Linked DNA regions of Nisaea sediminum. The protein of the gene in region 2 binds, or shares a complex with, the protein of the main gene of each other region. Links are inferred from orthologs where the notes say so. Each region holds a gene or a part of one and is shown on either strand. Other genes may lie near its edges.

Region 1 (9,333 bases), on a different replicon or contig from region 2:
TGCTGACGACAATGGCATTGCGGGCGCCGTTACCGCGCAACCGGCCAAGTTCCGCTCCTTTGTCGGCAACCTTGGGGAAATGCTCTGCCCTGAAGTAGGAAATCTGCGCTTCGAGCAGGTTCCACAGAGCCAGCTTCTTCGGCGTCACTTTGTGGTAGTTCCCCGACACCGCCATGATCTCTAGAGCCGAGAGCTCGCCGCTGCATACGAACTCCACGAGGTCGTCATGCTCATGGATTTCGATCGGCACTCCGCGGCTCCCTGCTCGCTCTACGATTGCCCGTAGGATAGTGGCCCCGGGTTTGTGACGCATACCAAAGTGTTCTTTACGGCGATAATAAATTCATGGCTACCGCAGAGAACGTATATCCGGCACGAGACGGCGAGAGCGCAGCTGAAACAGGCTCAGACTGTGCCACTTACGCTTGCGCGCGTTCGCCTCACGCGCCCCGGCGTCTCTCCGAAATGCCTCTTGAAAGCACGGTTGAAGGCGGCTTCGGAAGCATACCCGGCCGATTCAGCGATATCGATCAGGAGACGGTCCGTTTCGGTAAGATGTCGGCGGGCCTGCTGCATTCTCCAGTGGGTGAGGTATCCGACCGGGGTCAGACCGACCAGTTCAGAGAAGCGCTCCGCAAACACGGTCCGCGACATCCCGGCCATGCGCGCCAAGCTTTCGACCGTCCAGTTCTTCTCCGGCGACTGATGGACAGAGGCCAGTGCCTTACCCAGCTTCGGATCGAGGATTGCCGCAAAGCACCCCGCCCCATCTCCGGCGGCATCGACGAATGACCGGATGACCTGGATGAAGACGATCTCGGTCAGGCGGTGGATAATGGCGTCAGAGCCCCCCTTGGCACCGCTGATCTCGGCGAAAACGAACCGCATCACCGATTCCAGCCAATGGGCATTCATGGTCTCGGTGTTGGGAATATGGATGACGTTCGGCAACGCCCCCAGAATCGGATGAACCGCGCTCTCGTCGAATTCGAAATGGCCGCAGAAGAGCTTGCACGCTTCGGCGTCGTCGGGATCTCCGAAAGCCAGCGCGCCTTCGCCCCGGTAACCGGAGCGCCGAACGACCTCGTCAACCTCGACCGGAGGGCGATCCGGTTCGTCCGCGAGCACATGCGCCGCACCATGGGGGACGACGACGAGATCGCCTGTCTTCAGCCGGATCGGGCCGTCAATACCTTCAACGCGAAGCCAGCAGTCCCCCCGCATCGCCATGTGGAACCGCGCGACCCGCTCGAATGCCGGCACACGTACCGACCACGGAGGCGCGAAGCTGGTGTGAAAATAGACCGACCCGCGCATCCTCACGGCATCAAGGATCTGGCTGAGGGCGTCGACCGACATCCCATACTCCCGACAGAACGAAGCAAAAATTAAAAAAGCATCAAACAGGCACAAACCACAAATCACGAGGACGATAGATCAATTTATGCGGACGTTGCGACATAGATTGACCGACAGCGCGGAGACATCTTCCGGACAGCGCCGCACGAATCGTTCGGCGGCCCAAACCCGACCGGAAAGGACATCAAAAGATGGATCCGCGTTTCGTCACTAAAACCATGCACGCCTATCTCGACTACCCTGTCGCGCTGACGCTGATGGCAATGCCGTTCCTGCTCCAGCTCGGCACATCCCATCCGCTCGCGCTTTGGCTCGGCCCGGTGGCCGGCTTGGCAGCGCTGCTTCTGACCATACTGACCGACCACAAGACGGGCCTGATCCGTATTTTGCCGTACACGTTTCATCTCGTGGCGGATTTCACGGTCGGGATTCTCTTCCTCGCGATCCCGGCAGCGCTCGGCTTCAGCGGACCCGATGCCTGGTACTACTTCGCCAATGCCGCCGCCGTGCTGACCGTCGTCGCGCTTCACAAGGCAGAGCCGTCCCGTCCAATGATGCGGGAAGCCTGACCCACGCGCGGCATGGGCCTGACTCGCGCCCGACAACCGGACGGTCGGACAATTTATCCGGCGCCATGAGCATCAACAGAACGCATCCCCGAACATAGGTTCTATTTGCCGCACCGAACTGAAAAGCGGCGCAGAACCCCGACCCATGAAATGGAGTAAAGTGAAATGCGCACAACCAGACTCGCAGCAGCCGCCATCGCGGCCCTGATTGTCTCCGCCTCTGCGGCCTTTGCGGCCGACGAGTACAACACGTCCAAAGGGCTGACCGCCGCAGGACATCCGCTCGGTATGCACGGCGTGGATCCCGTCGCGTTCCTCACGCTCGGGAACCGGATCGACGGACGCGCCCGCCATACGGTCACTCACGACGGCGTCGACTACTATTTCTCGTCGGAGGAAACCCTGAAGAGCTTCCAGGCAAATCCGGCAGCCTTCCTTCCCGAGAACGGCGGCTTCTGCACCTTCGGTGTGTCGGTCGGGAAGAAGTTCGACGGAAATCCGAAATTCGCCGCGGTCGTGGACGACAAACTCTATCTTTTCCTGAACGAGGAGATTTTCCGGCTGTTCCAGAAAGACAAGGCCGGGACGATTGCGAAGGCGGCGGCGAACTGGAGCAAGATCCGCTCGGTTCCGGCAGGCGAACTGTGATCGACTGATCGGGACACCTGCTGATCCAAGCAGAGGGCGGCCAAGCGCCGCCCTTTTGCACGCGCTTCGCTAGCCGAAGCGTTCCTCGGGAAGCTCAGGCGCATCGATGCCGAGCATACCCGGCAAATCGGCCATGTCGTCGAACAGGGCATGTACGCCAACTTCGGCCAAACCATCCGGACCGTGCGCTGCGCTGTACCCGAAGACCCGCATACCGGCAGCGATTCCGGCACGTGCGCCTGTCGGACTGTCCTCGACGACGACGCAGCGTTCCGGAGCCACCCCCATCCGTTCGGCGCAATAGAGATAGAGGTCCGGCTGCGGTTTCGGAATCCCGACCATGTCGGCAGAGAAGATCGCGCCGCGGAAATGACGCTTCAGATTGGTCACTCCAAGAGTGACCTCCATCTTCTCGACCGGACCGTTACTGCCGACGCAGATCTTCTTGCCCGCATCCGATATCCGGGTCAGCGCCCGGTCGATGCCGGGAATCGCGCGGAGCTCCTTGCGGTAGAGCGCGAACTGCTTGGCATAGATCTTCGGGACCCAATCGTCGCCGAGTTCCCGCCCGATCATCGCCTCGACATCCTTCTGGATGAAGGTCAGTTTCCCGCCGAGGAACCTTTTCAGCGCCTCCTCCGGCAGGATCGGGACACCGGCCTGGGTCATGGCCTCCGCCGTGCAGCGGTTGGCGATCGCCTCGCTGTCGACCAGGACGCCGTCACAATCGAAGATAACAAGATCGCATTCCATGCCTCTCATATAGCAGCGATGCCACGGCGCCGTCATCAAATGTATCGAGACAATTTGAATCTCCGGTATCCGCAACGCGGAAAATATATGCCGAAAAATTGAGCAACTTCTCTTTCTGCTTGCGAACTAGGCATCCGAACGTAGTCTTGTTCCCGGTCGTGCAGGGGGTACGGCCACGAGACAAACAGATTTCAGGGGGGACCGACTTTCATGAAACATATCCGGAGGCTCTCCGCCTTCGGCCTGACCGCTGCCGTCGCCTTCGGGTCCGGCATCGGCGAGGCCAGAGCGGAAGACGCTTTGAGCAGCGGGGACACGGCCTGGATCCTCACCGCCACCGCGCTCGTGCTCTTCATGACCCTCCCGGGGCTCGCGCTTTTCTACGGCGGCCTCGTGCGTGCACGGAACGTGCTCTCGGTACTGATGCACTGTTTCGCGATTGCCTGCATCGCGTCCGTGGCCTGGCTCATGGCGGTCTACAGCCTCGCCTTCGACGATGGCGGCGCGACCCAGGCCTGGATCGGCGGGCTCGGCAAGACCTTCCTCGACGGGGTCGGCACAGACAGTCTTTCCGGGACGATCCCCGAGACCGTCTTCTTCATGTTCCAGATGACCTTCGCGATCATCACGCCGGCGCTCATCGTCGGCGCCTATCCCGAGCGGATCCGTTTCGGCGCGGTCTGCGCCTTCAGCCTCTTCTGGCTGGTGCTGGTCTATGCGCCGGCCTGCCATTGGGTCTGGGGCGGCGGCTGGCTCGCCGACATGGGTGTGATGGATTTCGCCGGCGGCATCGTCGTGCATGTGACCGCAGGCGTCTCCGCCCTCGTGCTTTCCGTCGTGCTCGGCCCGCGCCGCGGCTTCCCGCACGAGATCCGGCCGCCGCACAGTCCCGGCATGGTGGTGACCGGAGCGGCGATGCTCTGGGTCGGCTGGTTCGGCTTCAATGCGGGCTCGGCGCTCGCCGCCGACGGCAATGCGGGCATGGCGATGACCGTCACCCACATTTCCGCGGCCGTCGCCTCGCTGGTCTGGGCGTTCCTCGAATATCTGCGCTTCGGCAAACCCAGCGTCATCGGCATCGTCACCGGCATGGTTGCCGGCCTTGCCTCGATTACGCCGGCGTCCGGTTTCGTCGGCCCGATGGGCGCGGTCGTCATCGGCATCGTCTCCGGCGTGGTCTGCCAGTACTTCACCACCTGGATCAAGTTCCGCTTCAAGATCGACGACTCGCTCGACGTCTTTGCGGTCCACGGTGTCGGCGGCATTATCGGCACGTTGCTGGTCGCGGTCTTTGCCGCGCCGGGCTTCGGGGGCCTCGGCCACGCCGAGGGCGTCTCGATCGCCGGCCAGTTCCAGGTGCAGGTGATCGGCATCCTCGCCGTCGCGGCCTGGTCCGGTGTGATAACCTGGGTGCTTGCACAACTCATTGCCCGTACCATTGGCCTGCGCGTCAGCGAGGAAAGCGAAATCGAGGGTCTCGACATCATCGCGCACGGCGAACGTGGCTACGACCTAACCTGAGGAGAGCCTAGATGAAAATGATCATAGCGGTCGTCAAACCGCACCGTCTGGACGAAGTCCGCACTGCACTCGGCGAGATCGGCGTGCATGGCATGACCGCAGGCGAGGTCAAGGGTTACGGCCGGCAGGGCGGCCACAGCGAGATCTATCGCGGCGCCGAATACACGGTGAATTTCGTACCGAAGGTAAAGATCGAGGTCGTCACCAGCGACGAGCTCGCCGACCGCGCGGTCGAAGCGATCTCCGCCGCGGCCAAGACCGGCAAGATCGGCGACGGCAAGATCTTCGTGCTCGACGTCGGCAAGACGGTGCGCATCCGCACCGGCGAGGAAGGCGACGACGCGCTCTGAAATGCGGCACGACCGCGCAACCAAAATAAAAGGCCGGGACATTCCCGGCCTTTTTTGCTTTGATTCCGAAACACTCAACATTGGAACCGGCATCAAGCCGTTGCCGGCCTCTTCGACCGCATGACCAGCAGTTCTATTCCCTCGCCCGCCGAGAGCGGGCCGTCCTTCAGCGAGGCCTTCACCCCGAAGCTGGTGACAGTTCTTCGCGAGGGCTACAGCCTCGCCAACCTGCGCGCCGACGCCATGGCCGGACTGACCGTCGCCATTGTCGCCCTGCCGCTCTCCATGGCCATCGCCATCGCGTCCGGTGCCACACCGGCACAAGGGCTCTATACCGCGATCTTCGGCGGCTTCCTCGTTTCCGCCTTCGGCGGCAGCCGGTTCCAGATCGGCGGGCCCGCAGGCGCCTTCATCGTGCTGGTCGCGGCGACGGTGCAGGCGCACGGCATGGACGGACTGATCCTCGCCACCATGCTCTCCGGCCTGGCGCTCGCCGCCATCGGCCTGCTGCAGCTCGGCACCTACATCAAGTTCATTCCCTACCCGGTCACGGTCGGCTTCACCGCCGGCATCGCCGTGATCATCTTCGCGAGCCAAATAAAAGAGCTTCTCGGCCTCACCCTCTCAGCGCCGGAACCGGGGCCGCTTCTGGAAAAACTCCCCGCACTCTGGACCGACCTGCCGACAGCAGATCCCGCAACCATTCTGCTCGCCGGCGCGACGATCCTCGTGATTGCCGGACTCAAACGGTTCCGCCCGCACTGGCCGGGAATGCTGATCGCCGTCGCCGGGGCCGCCATCGCAACCACATTGCTCGATCTGCCGGTCGCGACCATCGCCTCCAAGTTCGGCGGCGTGCCGAGCAGCATCCCGTTGCCGTCCCTCCCCGCGTTTGATCTCGCGAAAATTCAAGCAGTGCTGCCAAACGCCGTCGCCTTCGCCCTGCTCGGTTCGATCGAGTCCCTGCTCTCCGCGGTCGTCGCCGATGGCATGACGGGGCGGCGGCACCGTTCGAACTGCGAACTGGTGGCGCAGGGCATCGCCAATGTCGCCTCCGGGCTCTTCTCCGGGATCTGCGTCACCGGCACCATCGCCCGGACCGCGACCAACGTGCGCGCCGGGGCGCACGGGCCGATCTCGGGAATGATGCACGCGCTCTTCCTGCTCGGCTTCGTGCTCATCGCGGCGCCGCTCGCCGGTTACATCCCGCTCGCAAGCCTCGCCGGCGTGCTCGCGCTGGTCGCCTGGAACATGGTCGAGAAGCACGCTTTCGCGAACCTGATCCGCGCCTCGCGCGGCGATGCGGCGGTGCTGCTCGCGACCTTCCTGCTCACCATCTTCCGCGACCTGACGGAAGCGATCATCGTCGGTTTCGCGCTCGGCTCGGTGCTCTTCATTCACCGGATGTCGAAGACCACCGCGATCGAAACGCACAGGCCTTTCGTCGCCGAGGACGAGGCGGACGATGCCGAGGGCGGACGGCACCCTTACGAGGAGGAACGGGAGAACGACCCGGATATCGTCATCTACCGGATCTCAGGTGTGTTCTTTTTCGGTGCCGCGGCCTCGATCGGCTCCGTGCTCGACCGCATCGCCGATACGCACCGGGCGCTCGTGATCGACTTCTCCGCCGTGCCGTTCCTCGACTCAACCGCCGCCAACACCATCGAGGTGCTTGCTCACAAGGCCGGGCGCAAGGGCGTCACGGTTTACCTCACCGGAACGACGGCCGAGTCCCGGCGAGATCTTTCCGCGCAGGGGCTCCGGCCGCCTCTGGTGCATTACGAGCCGAGCATAGACGCCGCCGTCGGTGCCGCTAGAGCTGCGCGGCAAACGCCATAAGCTCTTTGCCGAAGCGCTCAGGCCGTTCCGCCGGAATGAGATGTCCCGCGTCGGTGAAGACGATGTGCGAGCTCGACGGAATGCGTGCCTCAAGCTCGGCAATGTCCTCTTCGATCCGGAACACCCGGTCATGGGTGCCGGTCATGAGCAGCACCGGGGCGGCGAGTTTCTCGTAAGGAAAGTCCCAGTCCGTCGTGACCGAACGCTTCATCAGCTCATAAAGGCCGTCCCCGTCCGTCATCGGCTGGTAGTCGCCCTTCAGCAGGTTCGGCCGCATCTTTGCGAGCTGCTCGGGATTGACCAGCATCGGCAGGTTCGCCTCCATGATGAGCTGGCTGCCGCCAGTCGCGGCCATGCGGACCATCGCCGCGTTGATCCACTCGAGGCGGAGGTTCGGCTTGCGCAAGGTGTTGATCAGGACGAGTCCCTCGGCTGCGGCGCCTTTCAAATAGGCCTGAGCGGCAAAGAGACCGCCGATGGAGAGACCGACGAGGATCGGCCGCGGCGGAGCGACGGCGTCGATGACACGCTTCAGGTCGTCGACGATGGTCAACGGCCCGAGATCCGTACCCGGCGTGAAGGCGCTCTCCGCCTGGCCGCGGAAATTGTATACGAGCGTACCGTATCCGGCGGCGCGCAGGGCCGGCCCGATCTCCTCCACCTGCCACATGCCGGTATTGCCGGTCAGCGCGTTGACGAAGACGAAGGTTTGCCCCTTCGCGCCGGGCGCTTCGTACTCGTAATAAAGATGATTGCCGGGACTGATTTCCAGACTGGCCATGATTTTCCTCCCATCCGTCTTTCGTTATTGCCGGAAATATTGGGCCAGAGGCGCGCCGCCGCCAACCGTCAAGGTTGCACAGGTGTCGTCGCGTTAGCGCCGCCACGGGCCGAAGCGGAGCGTCAATGTATTGAACAGCCCGTAAGCCGTCATCGCTCCGGCGACGAGGAGAAAGACAGTTCTACTGTCGACGCCCTCGTCCAGCAGAACACCCCCGCCGCCGAGCAGGATCGCGAGCCGGATCCCGGCGCCAGTGACCGGCCAGATGAGGCTGTTCAGCGCCTGGCTGGCGAAATAGAGGCAGAGGCCGAGCCCGAAGAAGGTGTAGGCCGGGCCGACGAACTTCAGGTAGCGCGCGGTCGCGGCGGCGATCTCCGCGTCGGCGGTGAAGAGCCCGCTCCAGAGCGCGGGGAACACGGCGAGGAAACAGCCGATCAGGCCGACGAAGCTCGCGGCGAAGGCGCTGCCAGTCCAGGAGACGCGGAGCGCCCGCGCCCGCTGCCCGGCGCCGAGACTGACCCCCGCCATGGCGATGCAGGCGCTGCCGAAGGCGAAGATCACCGGAATGATGACGAGTTCGAGCCGGACGCCGATGCCGTAGCCTGCGAGCGCCTTCGGGCCGATCCGCGCCATATAGGCGGTGACGACGAGGGCCATGGCGATGGTCAGCACCGACTGCACCCCGGCGAAGCAGCCGCGCCTTCCGACGCGCCAGACCTGCCCCCAATCGACCGACCCTGCAAGCTGCACCCATGCGGGACGCCCGGCCCCGAACAGCCGCCAGGCGAGATAGAGGCTGCCCGCCGCATAGCCGATCAGCAGCGAGAGCGCGGCGCCGGTGATGCCGAGCGAGGGGAACGGCCCCATGCCCGCGACCAGCACCAGGGCGGAGAGAATATGCGCCGTCGCGGCGATGCCGAGGGCGATGGCCGGGCGGCGCATCTCCCCCGCCCCGCGCAGCAGGCTCGCTGCCATGTTGAAGAACCAGACGATCACGATGCCGGGGAAAAGGATCCCAGCATAGGCGACGGCAGTTTCATGAACCTCACCCTCGCCGCCGAGCAGGCGGAAGAAAGCCGGGCCGAAGAGCTGGACAAGCAGAGCACTCGAGCCGCCGCCGGCCAGGGCCAGGACCATCGCCGTCCGCACCAGCGCTCCCGCGCCCTCATGATCGCGTGCGCCGAGCGCCCGCGCGGTCGCCGCGACCACGGCACCGCCGACGGCACCCGCCGAGAGCATGACCGAGAGGACGAAGAGCGGGAAGACCAGCGCCACGCCTGCCAACGGAAGCGGGCCGAGGGTGCCGACGAAGCGCCCGTCGGCGACATAGAGGAAGGATTGCATCAGCCCGCCGAGCAACCCCGGAAGGGCGAGCCGCACCAGCTTCCGCGCTATCGGGCCGTCGAGCAGCGGATGCGGTTCCGCCGCCGCGCCGGATGCCGCGTCTGTCATTGGCGAGGATTTTCGTTTATCGAATAGGCCAACCGCATTCGCCTCGTCATCCGCCTTT
Region 2 (9,212 bases):
GCGCGGCTGGAATACGACCTGACCAGCAGAACCGTGCTCCATGCCGGCCTCAGCCGCTCCGTCCGCACAGCCGACGCGACCGAGCGTTCCATGGCGTCCGACATGATGGCGAGCAGCTGGGTCGGCAATCCGGACATCAAGCCCGAGGCGCACCATCAGCTCGAGGCGGGTCTCTCGACCCGCGATGAAGGCTGGTCGTTCGGCGCGACGGCCTATGTCGACCGGGTCAGCGACTTCATTCTGCGCGACAGCGCGCGCGGCCAGAGCGGGGTTCTGCTTTCCAACGGGGCGACGGTCTACCGCAATGTCGACGCGCTGCTGTCCGGCTTCACCGTGAGCGGTGATTATCGCTTTGCCGGAAACTGGGTGCTGGCGGGCGACGCGACCTATACCTACGGCGAAAATCTCGACGAGGATCGGCCGCTGGCCCAGATCCCGCCGCTTGAAGGCAGCCTGTCGCTGGCGTACCAAGGCGATGGCTGGGAGGTCGGCACGGTCTTCCGCGGTGCGCTGAAGCAGACCCGGGTGGATGACGACTCAAGCACGGGCTCGGGGCGTGACGCGGACAAGACCCCGGCCTGGTTTACCCAGGATCTCTACGCCTCGGTCGAGACATTCACGCCGTTCGAGGTCCGTGTCGGTGTCACCAATCTGTTCGACCGGGACTATGCCTATCACCTCAATCGCGCGAATTCGTTCGATGTGACCGAAGTGCAGGTCGACGAGCCGGGCCGCTCCTTCTATTTGCGGGCGATCGCGCGCTTCTGAGCCGGATATGCGGGAGAGCCGGCAAGCCGGCTCCCCGGCCTTTCGGCGACGCTTTGGTGCAAAAACGAAAAGCGGCCCGGAAGGGCCGCTTTTTTCGTCGCTGTCTTCACTTCTCCTAAGAGAATTTGGAGCGGGCGATGAGATTCGAACTCACGACCCCAACCTTGGCAAGGTTGTGCTCTACCCCTGAGCTACGCCCGCATCCACCAGCGTCAGCGACGCCGTGAAGAGGCCGCGATAATACAAACTGTTCTTCGCAATGCAAGCCTCGAAATTACATTTTTTTTCGGGTCCTTCGAAGCGGGACGATACGAGCACGAAACCCTTGGTTTTTCCTGCTTTTCCGGCTATTTCCTGTGCTCCTGGAGGGCGCTGCCGGCGTCGCCGGACAATGAAATCGAGAGTGGATCGTGCCATGGCAGAGAGTGAATCAGCCTCCGACGAAGGTCGGGCGGCCCCCAGGACTCCGGAACAGCTTCTGGCCCATCTCGACGCAACCGGCGTCGCCTACGATCTGCACCGGCACCCGCCGCTCTTCACCGTCGAGGACAGCAAGGCGCTGCGCGGAGAGTTGCCGGGCGGGCACTGCAAGAACCTCTTCCTGCGCGACCGCAAGGGCAAGATGTGGCTGCTGGTCACGCTTGAGGACCGGCCGATCGATCTGAAGCAACTCGGCGCGGCTTTCGGCGGCGCCCGGCTCTCCTTCGGCAGTCCCGACCGTCTGATGACCTATCTCGGCGTGATCCCGGGCGCGGTCTCCCCCTTCGCCCTGATCAACGATACCGGTCGGGAGGTCACCGTGGTGCTCGACAAGGACATGCTGGAGTTCGATCCGCTGAACTACCATCCGCTCTCCAATGAAATGACGATCGCTGTCTCCCCTTCGGGGCTTCAGGCTTTCCTGACCGGTCTCGGCTACGCTCCGGAGATTCTCGATCTCAATGCTCCTGGCTGAACCCGCGAGGGCCTTGTCAAGTGAAGCCGTCGGTCAAACTTTACCCTTAAGCAAAGAACGGACGATCCAATGGAAACCCTCATCAACGCCGCGCCGGACCCCGCCGACCTGATCAAGGACTCGAACCAGAACAGCTTCATGGCGGATGTGATCGAAGCGTCGCGCGAGACGCCGGTCATCGTCGATTTCTGGGCGCCGTGGTGCGGTCCCTGCAAACAGCTAGGGCCGGCGTTGGAGAAGGTCGTGCGCGATGCCAAGGGCGCGGTCCGCATGGTGAAGATCAATATCGACGAGAACCCGGCCATCGCGCAGCAGATGCGCGTGCAATCGATCCCGGCGGTGTTCGCGTTCTTTCAGGGCCGCCCCGTCGATGGTTTCCAGGGCGCCCTCCCGGAAAGCCAGATCCGCGAGTTCGTCAAGCGCCTGACCGGCGGAGCGGCCGGTGAGTCGCCGCTCGACGAGGCGCTGGACGCGGCGGACCAGATGCTCGAGGCGGGCGATGCCCAGGGTGCGGGTGGCATCTACAGCCAGGTCGTGCAGCACGATCCAGAGAATGTCCGCGGCAATGCCGGCCTGATCCGGGCGCTCGTCGCCATCGGACAGGTCGAGCAGGCGCAGCAGGTGATCGATCAGCTTCCCGAGCAGCTTAAAAAAGCGCCGGAAGTTCATGCAGCAATCTCCTCGCTCGAGCTGGCGAGCGAGAGCGTCGATGCCGGCGAGGTGGCGGAACTGCTCGCGGCGATCGAGGCCGATCCGAAAAACCACCAAGCCCGTTACGACCTCGCCATGGCCCTGTTCGCCGGCGGCGACCGGGAAGGCGCGGTCGATGCCCTGATCGAGAGCATCCGTCTGAACCGCGAGTGGGAGGAACAGAAGGCGCGCAAGCAGCTGGTCAAGTTCTTCGAAGCCTTTGGCCATACCGACCCGGTCACGGTCGAGGGTCGCCGCAAACTCTCCGCCGTCCTGTTTTCCTGAATATGGAGGCCTGAAGGAAATGCCGGATACCCTGTCGCGCAGCCCTTTTTCTCCGAACCTGGAGGACATGCCTGCCTGCATTCCGGTCTTTCCCCTGCCCGGCGTCCTGTTGCTGCCGGGCGGCAAGCTTCCGCTCAATATCTTCGAGCCGCGCTATCTCGTGATGACGCAGGACGCGCTCGCCACCGACCGGCTGATCGGGATGATCCAGCCGGCCGACACGGCCGAGGCCGACGCGACCTGCCTACAGCGGACGGGGTGCGCGGGCCGGATCACCTCCTTCTCCGAAACCGAGGACGGGCGCTTCCTGATCACCCTGACCGGGGTCGCGCGATTCCATGTCGAACAGGAACTGGAAAGCCGCTCCGGGTATCGCCGCGTGGTCGCCGACTGGTGCAGCTTTGCCGACGATTTCAAGAAGTCGGACGAGGCGCTTGTCCTGGATCGCGCCCGCCTGATGCGCGGCCTCAAGGACTATTTCGCGGTCCAGGGCATCCGTGCCGACTGGGACTCGATCGAGAATGCCGCCGATATCCAGCTCCTGACGACGCTCGCGATGGTCTGCCCCTTCGGGCCGCTGGAGAAACAGGCGCTGCTGGAGGCGCCGACGCTGCAGGAACGTGGCGACACCATGCTGGCCCTGCTAGAGATGGCGGTTCACGATCTGAGGGACGAGGAATATGCACGGCACTGACAAGCCCGCCGCCGGCTCTGCGGAACGGGAGGTCGACCCGAAGCTGCTGGAGATTCTGGTCTGCCCGATCACCAAGGCGCCGCTGGTCTACGACCGGGAGCGGTCTGAACTGGTGAGCAAGCAGGCCCGTTTGGCCTATCCGATCCGCGACGGCGTCCCGATCATGCTGCCCGACGAGGCGCGGTCTCTCGACGAGAACGGGGATCCGGTGGCAGAGGGTGCGGCCGCGTTGGCGCCCACCTCCGGAAATCAGGCGGGCTAAGGCCATGAGCGAGAGTTTCTCGACCGAGATCTGGCCGACCGAGATTCGCGTCCAGTCCGCGGAAAAATGTCTCGAGATCGATTTCGATACTGGCGAAAGCTTCAGTATTCCGGCGGAACTGCTTCGTGTCGAGAGTCCGTCGGCCGAGGTGCAGGGCCACGTGCCGTCGCAAAAGAAGCTCGTGCACGGCCGCGCGCACGTCAACATCATGGGCATGGAGCCGGTCGGCAATTACGCGGTCCGGATCAAGTTCGACGACCTGCACGACAGCGGGATCTACACCTGGCGCTATCTGCACAAGCTCGGCGCGGAGAAGGACGAGATCTGGGCGCGCTATCTCAAGGAACTGGACGAGGCCGGCCTCAGCCGCGAGCCGTAAGGCCGCGGCCCTAGCGCCGGGCCGGATCGCGCATCAGGCGCGGCAGGTTGCCGACCGTCCCCATGGCGCCGCGCATGAACGCCCGTTTCAGCGGCCCGATGCGTTGCACGAGGCCGAGGCCGGCATCGCGAAGCAGCTTCACCGCAGCCGAATTGTTCGAAAACAGCCGGTTCAACCCGTCCGTCGCCGCGATCATCGACATTACGTCGAAACGGCGCCAACGCTGGTATTTCTCAAGCACCGGGGCAGAGCCGATATCCAGTCCGAGCCGCAGCGCATCCTCGATCGTGTCGGCCAGGGCCGCGATGTCGCGGAGGCCGAGATTGAAGCCCTGTCCGGCGATCGGGTGAATGCCGTGCGCGGCGTCCCCGATCAGGACCAGACGTTGGCCGATATAGCGCTCCGCATGGATAAGGCCGAGTGGATAACCCCAGCGCTTGCCGCTGACGTGGAGCTCGCCGAGGGAATCGTCGAATGCATCCGAGAGTTCCCGGTCGAATTCCGCGTCCGACAGTTTGAGAAGCGCCTCCGCCGTCGCCGTGCGCTCGCTCCAGACGAGGCAGGACCGGTGGCTTCCGTCTTCCGCGTCCATCAGCGGCAGCATGGCAAAGGGGCCGGCCGGCCGGAAATGCTCATAGGCGACGTAGTTGTGCGGGCGGGAATGGGTGACCGTACAGGTGATCGCGGTCTGCCCGTAGGAAAACTCGGTCGCGCGGATCCCGGCCCGCCGCCGTGTCGGCGACCGGCGTCCATCGGCGGCCAAAGCAAGACGCGCCGTCACTTGTCTACCGTCCTCGAGCGTTGCTGTGACCGAACCTGTTCCGCTCTCGAGCGCCGCCACCGAGGCCGGGGCCAGAACCGTCAAGCCGTCCTTGCCAGCGGCCTGGCGGTAGAGACCGGCCTTGAGGCTGCCGTTGTCGGCGATGAAGCCCATAGCCTCCGGACCGGCATCCTCGCGGTCGAATTGCAGGAATAGGGGCGAGCCGCCTTCCTGCACGCGGATGTCTCCGATCGGGCAGGCAGGGTCAGGCATTGCCTGCCAGACCCCGAGCCGGTCCAGCATCCGTTTGCTGCTCTGGGAGATCGCCGTGGTCCGGCCGTCGTATCCTGCGGCGGCCTGAACCTCCGCCGGGACCGGATCGATCACCGTTACGCTCAGGCCGGTCGCCTGTAGCGCCAGGGCGGCCGACATGCCGGACAGGCCGCCGCCGACGATCAGGACATCGCAATCCGGGTGACTCATGACGCCGTTTCTCCGGGTGATCGCGTCTTGTTGGTGTCAGCGAAGATACAGGGCCGGAGCCGCCAAACAAGGTCCCGCGCGCTTTGTCGCATCTCCTGTTGCGATGCACAAAATTACATCACGGTTACATTCGTGCCTAAAATTTGTGCACAAAATATAGACTTAGCGAATTTCCGGATTTCCCAAGAATCTCTTAATATATTGATAAATAATACAATTTTGAGAAATACGAATTTCGGCACGCTATTTGTAATAACTCGATCGATCTGCGGTGCGCAGACATCCGCCCATGCCCGGTGACGGGCGGGCGGCAAAGCACAACAGGAGAAGGTTGGGCGGCATGAAACTGATCATGGCAATCGTAAAGCCCTTCAAGCTTGACGAGGTCCGCGAATCACTGACCGCCCTGGGGATCCAGGGGCTGACGGTCAGCGAAGTCAAGGGCTTCGGACGGCAGAAGGGGCAAACCGAAATCTATCGCGGCGCGGAATACGCCGTGAATTTCCTTCCGAAGGTCAAAGTCGAAGTGGCGGTGCCGGACGACTTGGCGGAACAGGTGGTGGAAGCCATCCAGAAGGCAGCGAATACCGGTCGCATCGGCGACGGCAAGGTCTTCGTGCTGGATGTCTCCCAAGCCGTCCGGATCCGTACCGGTGAGACCGGCAACGACGCGCTTTAAGGAGTTCACCAGATGAGAAAATTTTTCGGCTTTTCCGCTCTGGCGGCCGTTACCGCGTCGATCACGATCGCGCTGACTGAGTCCGCATCGGCTGCCGTCGAACCAGAGACGGCCTTCATCTTCAACACGCTGTCCTTCATGATTCACGGTTTCCTCGTGATGTGGATGGCGGCCGGTTTCTGCATGCTCGAGGCGGGCCTGGTCCGCACCAAGAACACGACCATGCAGTGCGCCAAGAACATCACCATCTACTCCGTCGCGGGCATCCTCTACTGGCTCGTCGGCTACAACCTTATGTACATGGACGTCAGCGGCTTCATGGGCTCCTTCGCGGTCTGGTCCGCCTCTGACGACGTGATCACCGCCGACGGCTTCACCGGCGACGGCAGCGGTTACGCGGCGGCCTCCGACTGGTACTTCCAGATGGTGTTCGTGGCGGCAACGGCTTCCATCGTCTCCGGCACCGTTGCCGAGCGCGTCAAGGTGTTCCCGTTCCTGATCTTCACGATCCTGCTGACCGGCATCATTTACCCGATCCAGGGCTCCTGGACCTGGGGCGGCGGCTGGCTGAGCGAGATGGGTTTCTCCGACTTCGCCGGTTCCACCATCGTGCACTCCGTCGGTGGCTGGGCGGCGCTTGCCGGTGCCATCATCATCGGTGCGCGCAAAGGCAAGTACGGCAGCGACGGTTCCGTTCACCCGATGCCGGGTTCGAACCTGCCGCTGGCGACTCTCGGCACCTTCTGCCTCTGGCTCGGCTGGTTCGGCTTCAATGGCGGCTCCCAGCTCGCCATGGGTTCCGCTGCCGACATTCGTGACATCGCGACCATCTACGTGAACACGAACATGGCTGCTGCTGCCGGCGTGACGGCTGCGGTGATCCTGACTCAGATCATCTACAAGAAGCTGGACCTGACCATGGCGCTGAACGGTGCCCTGGGCGGTCTCGTTGCCATCACCGCCGAGCCGCTTGCCCCGAGCATCGGCATTGCGGTGCTGATCGGTGCCATCGGCGGTATCCTCGTCGTGGTCGCGGTTCCGATGCTGGACAAGCTGAAGATCGACGATGTCGTCGGTGCGATCCCGGTTCACCTCGTCTGCGGTATCTGGGGCACCATTGCGGTGGTCCTGTCCAACGGCGATGCGAGCTTCGCAACGCAGATCATCGGTATCGTCTCCATCGGCGCCTTCGTCCTGATCACCAGCGCGATCGTCTGGATCGTCCTGAAGCTCACCATCGGGCTCCGGGCCAGCGAGGAAGAGGAAGCCCTCGGTCTCGATCGTTCCGAGTGCGGTCTCGAAGCCTACCCCGAGTTCGGCGGCGGCTCCCAGCGGGTCTGATTTCCCGAGAGTACCTGAACTATGCGGGCCCGGATGGCGACATCCGGGCCCGTTTTCTATTTAGAACAATATTTTATTTGAAATTCATATAAAGAAACCCGAAGACTGCGATATGTGAGGCTTTGCATTAAAGTTGCCCCATAACTATCGGGCTTATATTATAGATTCCCGATAGAACGCGAATGGCCTGGGGGAGGAACCCGGCCGAACAGGGCAGCAATCGATGATTAACCCGGCGCTTCAACCGCTTAGCGACTATACCTTCGCGCGCCTGAACAGAATGCTGGAGGGCATCGAGCCCGCCGCCGGCAAGCGTCCGATCATGCTCTCCGTGGGGGAACCGCAGATCCAGCCGCCCGCCTTCGTCAACGAGATCATCGCGGCCAACGGTCATCTCTGGAACAAGTACCCGCCACCGAAAGGCGATCTTGACTTCCGTGAGGCGGTCGTCGCCTGGCTCGGCCGGCGCTATGGCCTGCCGTCCGGCCTGCTCGACCCGGAGCGCCATGTCACCTCGATCTCGGGCACGCGCGAGGCGCTCTATCAGCTTGGTTTCCTGGCGGTTCCGGAACGCAAGAACGGGCAGCAGCCGGTCATCCTGATGCCGAACCCGCTTTATCATTCCTATCGCGGTGCGGCGATGCTGGGGCGGGCCGAGCCCGTCTACATGAACGCGACAGAGGAAAACGGCTTCCTGCCCCATCCGGAAAACGTGGCGCCGGAAATCCTTGAGCGGACCGCGCTCTGCTTCCTCTGTACGCCTAGCAATCCGCAGGGCCGGGTGGCGACGCTGGATTATCTGAAGCGGGCGATTGAGCTGGCGCGACGGTACGACTTCATGCTGGCGGTGGACGAGTGCTACGCCGAGATCTACCGCGGCGACCCGCCGCCGGGCGGCCTCGAGGCCGCAGCGGCGCTCGGTGACAACCTGGAGAACATCGTCGTCCTGCATTCGCTCTCGAAGCGCTCGAGCGCGCCGGGCATGCGCTCCGGTTTCCTCGCGGGCGATCCGGAACTGGTGAAGCGCTACGGCGAATACATCATGTTCGGCAGCGCCTCGACGCCGCTGCCGCTGTTGCATGCGGCGACGGCGCTCTGGAAGGATGAGGCCCATGTCGAGGCCAACCGCGCGCATTACGCCGAAAACTGGCGCATCGCCAGCCGGGTGCTTGGCAACAAGAAGGGTTATCACGAGGCGGAAGCCGGCTTCTTCGTCTGCATGCCGTCGGAGGATGCCGAGGGCCTGACCAAGACCCTCTGGCGCGAAGAGGCGGTGAAGATCGTTCCGGTCGGCCTGATGGCGCGGGAGGACGCGAACGGGGTCAATCCGGGCGATCCCTTCGTGCGCATCGCCCTCGTCTACGACACGGAAACCACGGAGGAAGGTCTGCGTCGCATCGCGCCCTATTTCTGAGGCGGCGGCGAGACCTGCGGGGAAAAAGCATATGAGCGCATCTACCAAGAGTGCCGGAAACGACATGTCGGGCGGCGGGTTCCTTCCCGAGAGCGCGCGTCTCTATCTGAGGCGCCGGGCGGCCGAGTTCTCCGGCCTTGCCCTGCTCGTCCTTGCCGGTCTCGGGGCCGCGCTGCTGCTGAGCTATGCCCCGGCCGACCCGTCCTTCAATGCCGCCGGTTCCGGAGATGTGCAGAACCTGCTCGGCCCGGCCGGAGCGATCGTTGCGGACGTCATGCTGCAGACCGTCGGTCTGGTCAGCGCCGTTCCGGTGCTTCTGTTCGCGGTCTGGGGCTGGCGCCTGATGACTCACCGGCCGCTGGAGCGGGTCGCGCTGCGCATCGCGCTGCTGCCCTTCGCGCTGATCGCGGGCTGTCTTGCGCTGTCGGTTCTGCCGGTGCCGGAAGACTGGCCGCTGAGGGCCGGACTCGGCGGTGCGGTCGGCACGCTGGTCCTGACCAAG

Evidence for each region.
Region 1: the proteins of IG122_RS15410 (region 2) and IG122_RS05565 are in contact, whole or in part, in a solved structure (PDB 2NS1), measured with the Escherichia coli proteins. The link is inferred for Nisaea sediminum from one-to-one orthologs.

What each region holds. Positions count from the first base shown.
Region 1 is NZ_JACZCQ010000003.1:115,950-125,282, forward strand. The notes cover bases 2,888-5,694. They hold IG122_RS05565 (ammonium transporter), read left to right. Parts: upstream 2,888-3,539; coding sequence 3,540-4,850; downstream 4,851-5,694. Other genes in these bases: IG122_RS05560 (HAD family hydrolase), read right to left, coding at 2,888-3,329; IG122_RS05570 (P-II family nitrogen regulator), read left to right, coding at 4,862-5,200; IG122_RS05575 (SulP family inorganic anion transporter), read left to right, coding at 5,321-5,694. Also shown: IG122_RS05540 (hypothetical protein), read right to left, coding at 1-250; IG122_RS05545 (AraC family transcriptional regulator), read right to left, coding at 406-1,359; IG122_RS05550 (hypothetical protein), read left to right, coding at 1,551-1,928; IG122_RS05555 (YHS domain-containing (seleno)protein), read left to right, coding at 2,094-2,576; more of IG122_RS05560, read right to left, coding at 2,646-2,887; more of IG122_RS05575, read left to right, coding at 5,695-7,042; IG122_RS05580 (alpha/beta fold hydrolase), read right to left, coding at 7,017-7,823; IG122_RS05585 (MATE family efflux transporter), read right to left, coding at 7,917-9,275. UniProt on the Escherichia coli protein: Involved in the uptake of ammonium/ammonia (NH(4)(+)/NH(3)). Transport is electrogenic. Following sequestration of NH(4)(+) at the periplasmic face, NH(4)(+) is deprotonated and neutral NH(3) is transported into the cytoplasm.
Region 2 is NZ_JACZCQ010000006.1:707,512-716,723, forward strand. The notes cover bases 4,600-7,285. They hold IG122_RS15410 (P-II family nitrogen regulator), read left to right. Parts: upstream 4,600-5,616; coding sequence 5,617-5,955; downstream 5,956-7,285. Other genes in these bases: IG122_RS15405 (UbiH/UbiF/VisC/COQ6 family ubiquinone biosynthesis hydroxylase), read right to left, coding at 4,600-5,276; IG122_RS15415 (ammonium transporter), read left to right, coding at 5,968-7,285. Outside these bases: IG122_RS15370 (TonB-dependent copper receptor), read left to right, coding at 1-768; IG122_RS15380 (prolyl-tRNA synthetase associated domain-containing protein), read left to right, coding at 1,184-1,723; trxA (thioredoxin), read left to right, coding at 1,793-2,698; IG122_RS15390 (LON peptidase substrate-binding domain-containing protein), read left to right, coding at 2,718-3,392; IG122_RS15395 (Trm112 family protein), read left to right, coding at 3,379-3,654; IG122_RS15400 (gamma-butyrobetaine hydroxylase-like domain-containing protein), read left to right, coding at 3,659-4,033; more of IG122_RS15405, read right to left, coding at 4,044-4,599; more of IG122_RS15415, read left to right, coding at 7,286-7,296; IG122_RS15420 (aminotransferase class I/II-fold pyridoxal phosphate-dependent enzyme), read left to right, coding at 7,520-8,710; IG122_RS15425 (DNA translocase FtsK), read left to right, coding at 8,742-9,212. UniProt on the Escherichia coli protein: Involved in the regulation of nitrogen metabolism. Regulates the activity of its targets by protein-protein interaction in response to the nitrogen status of the cell.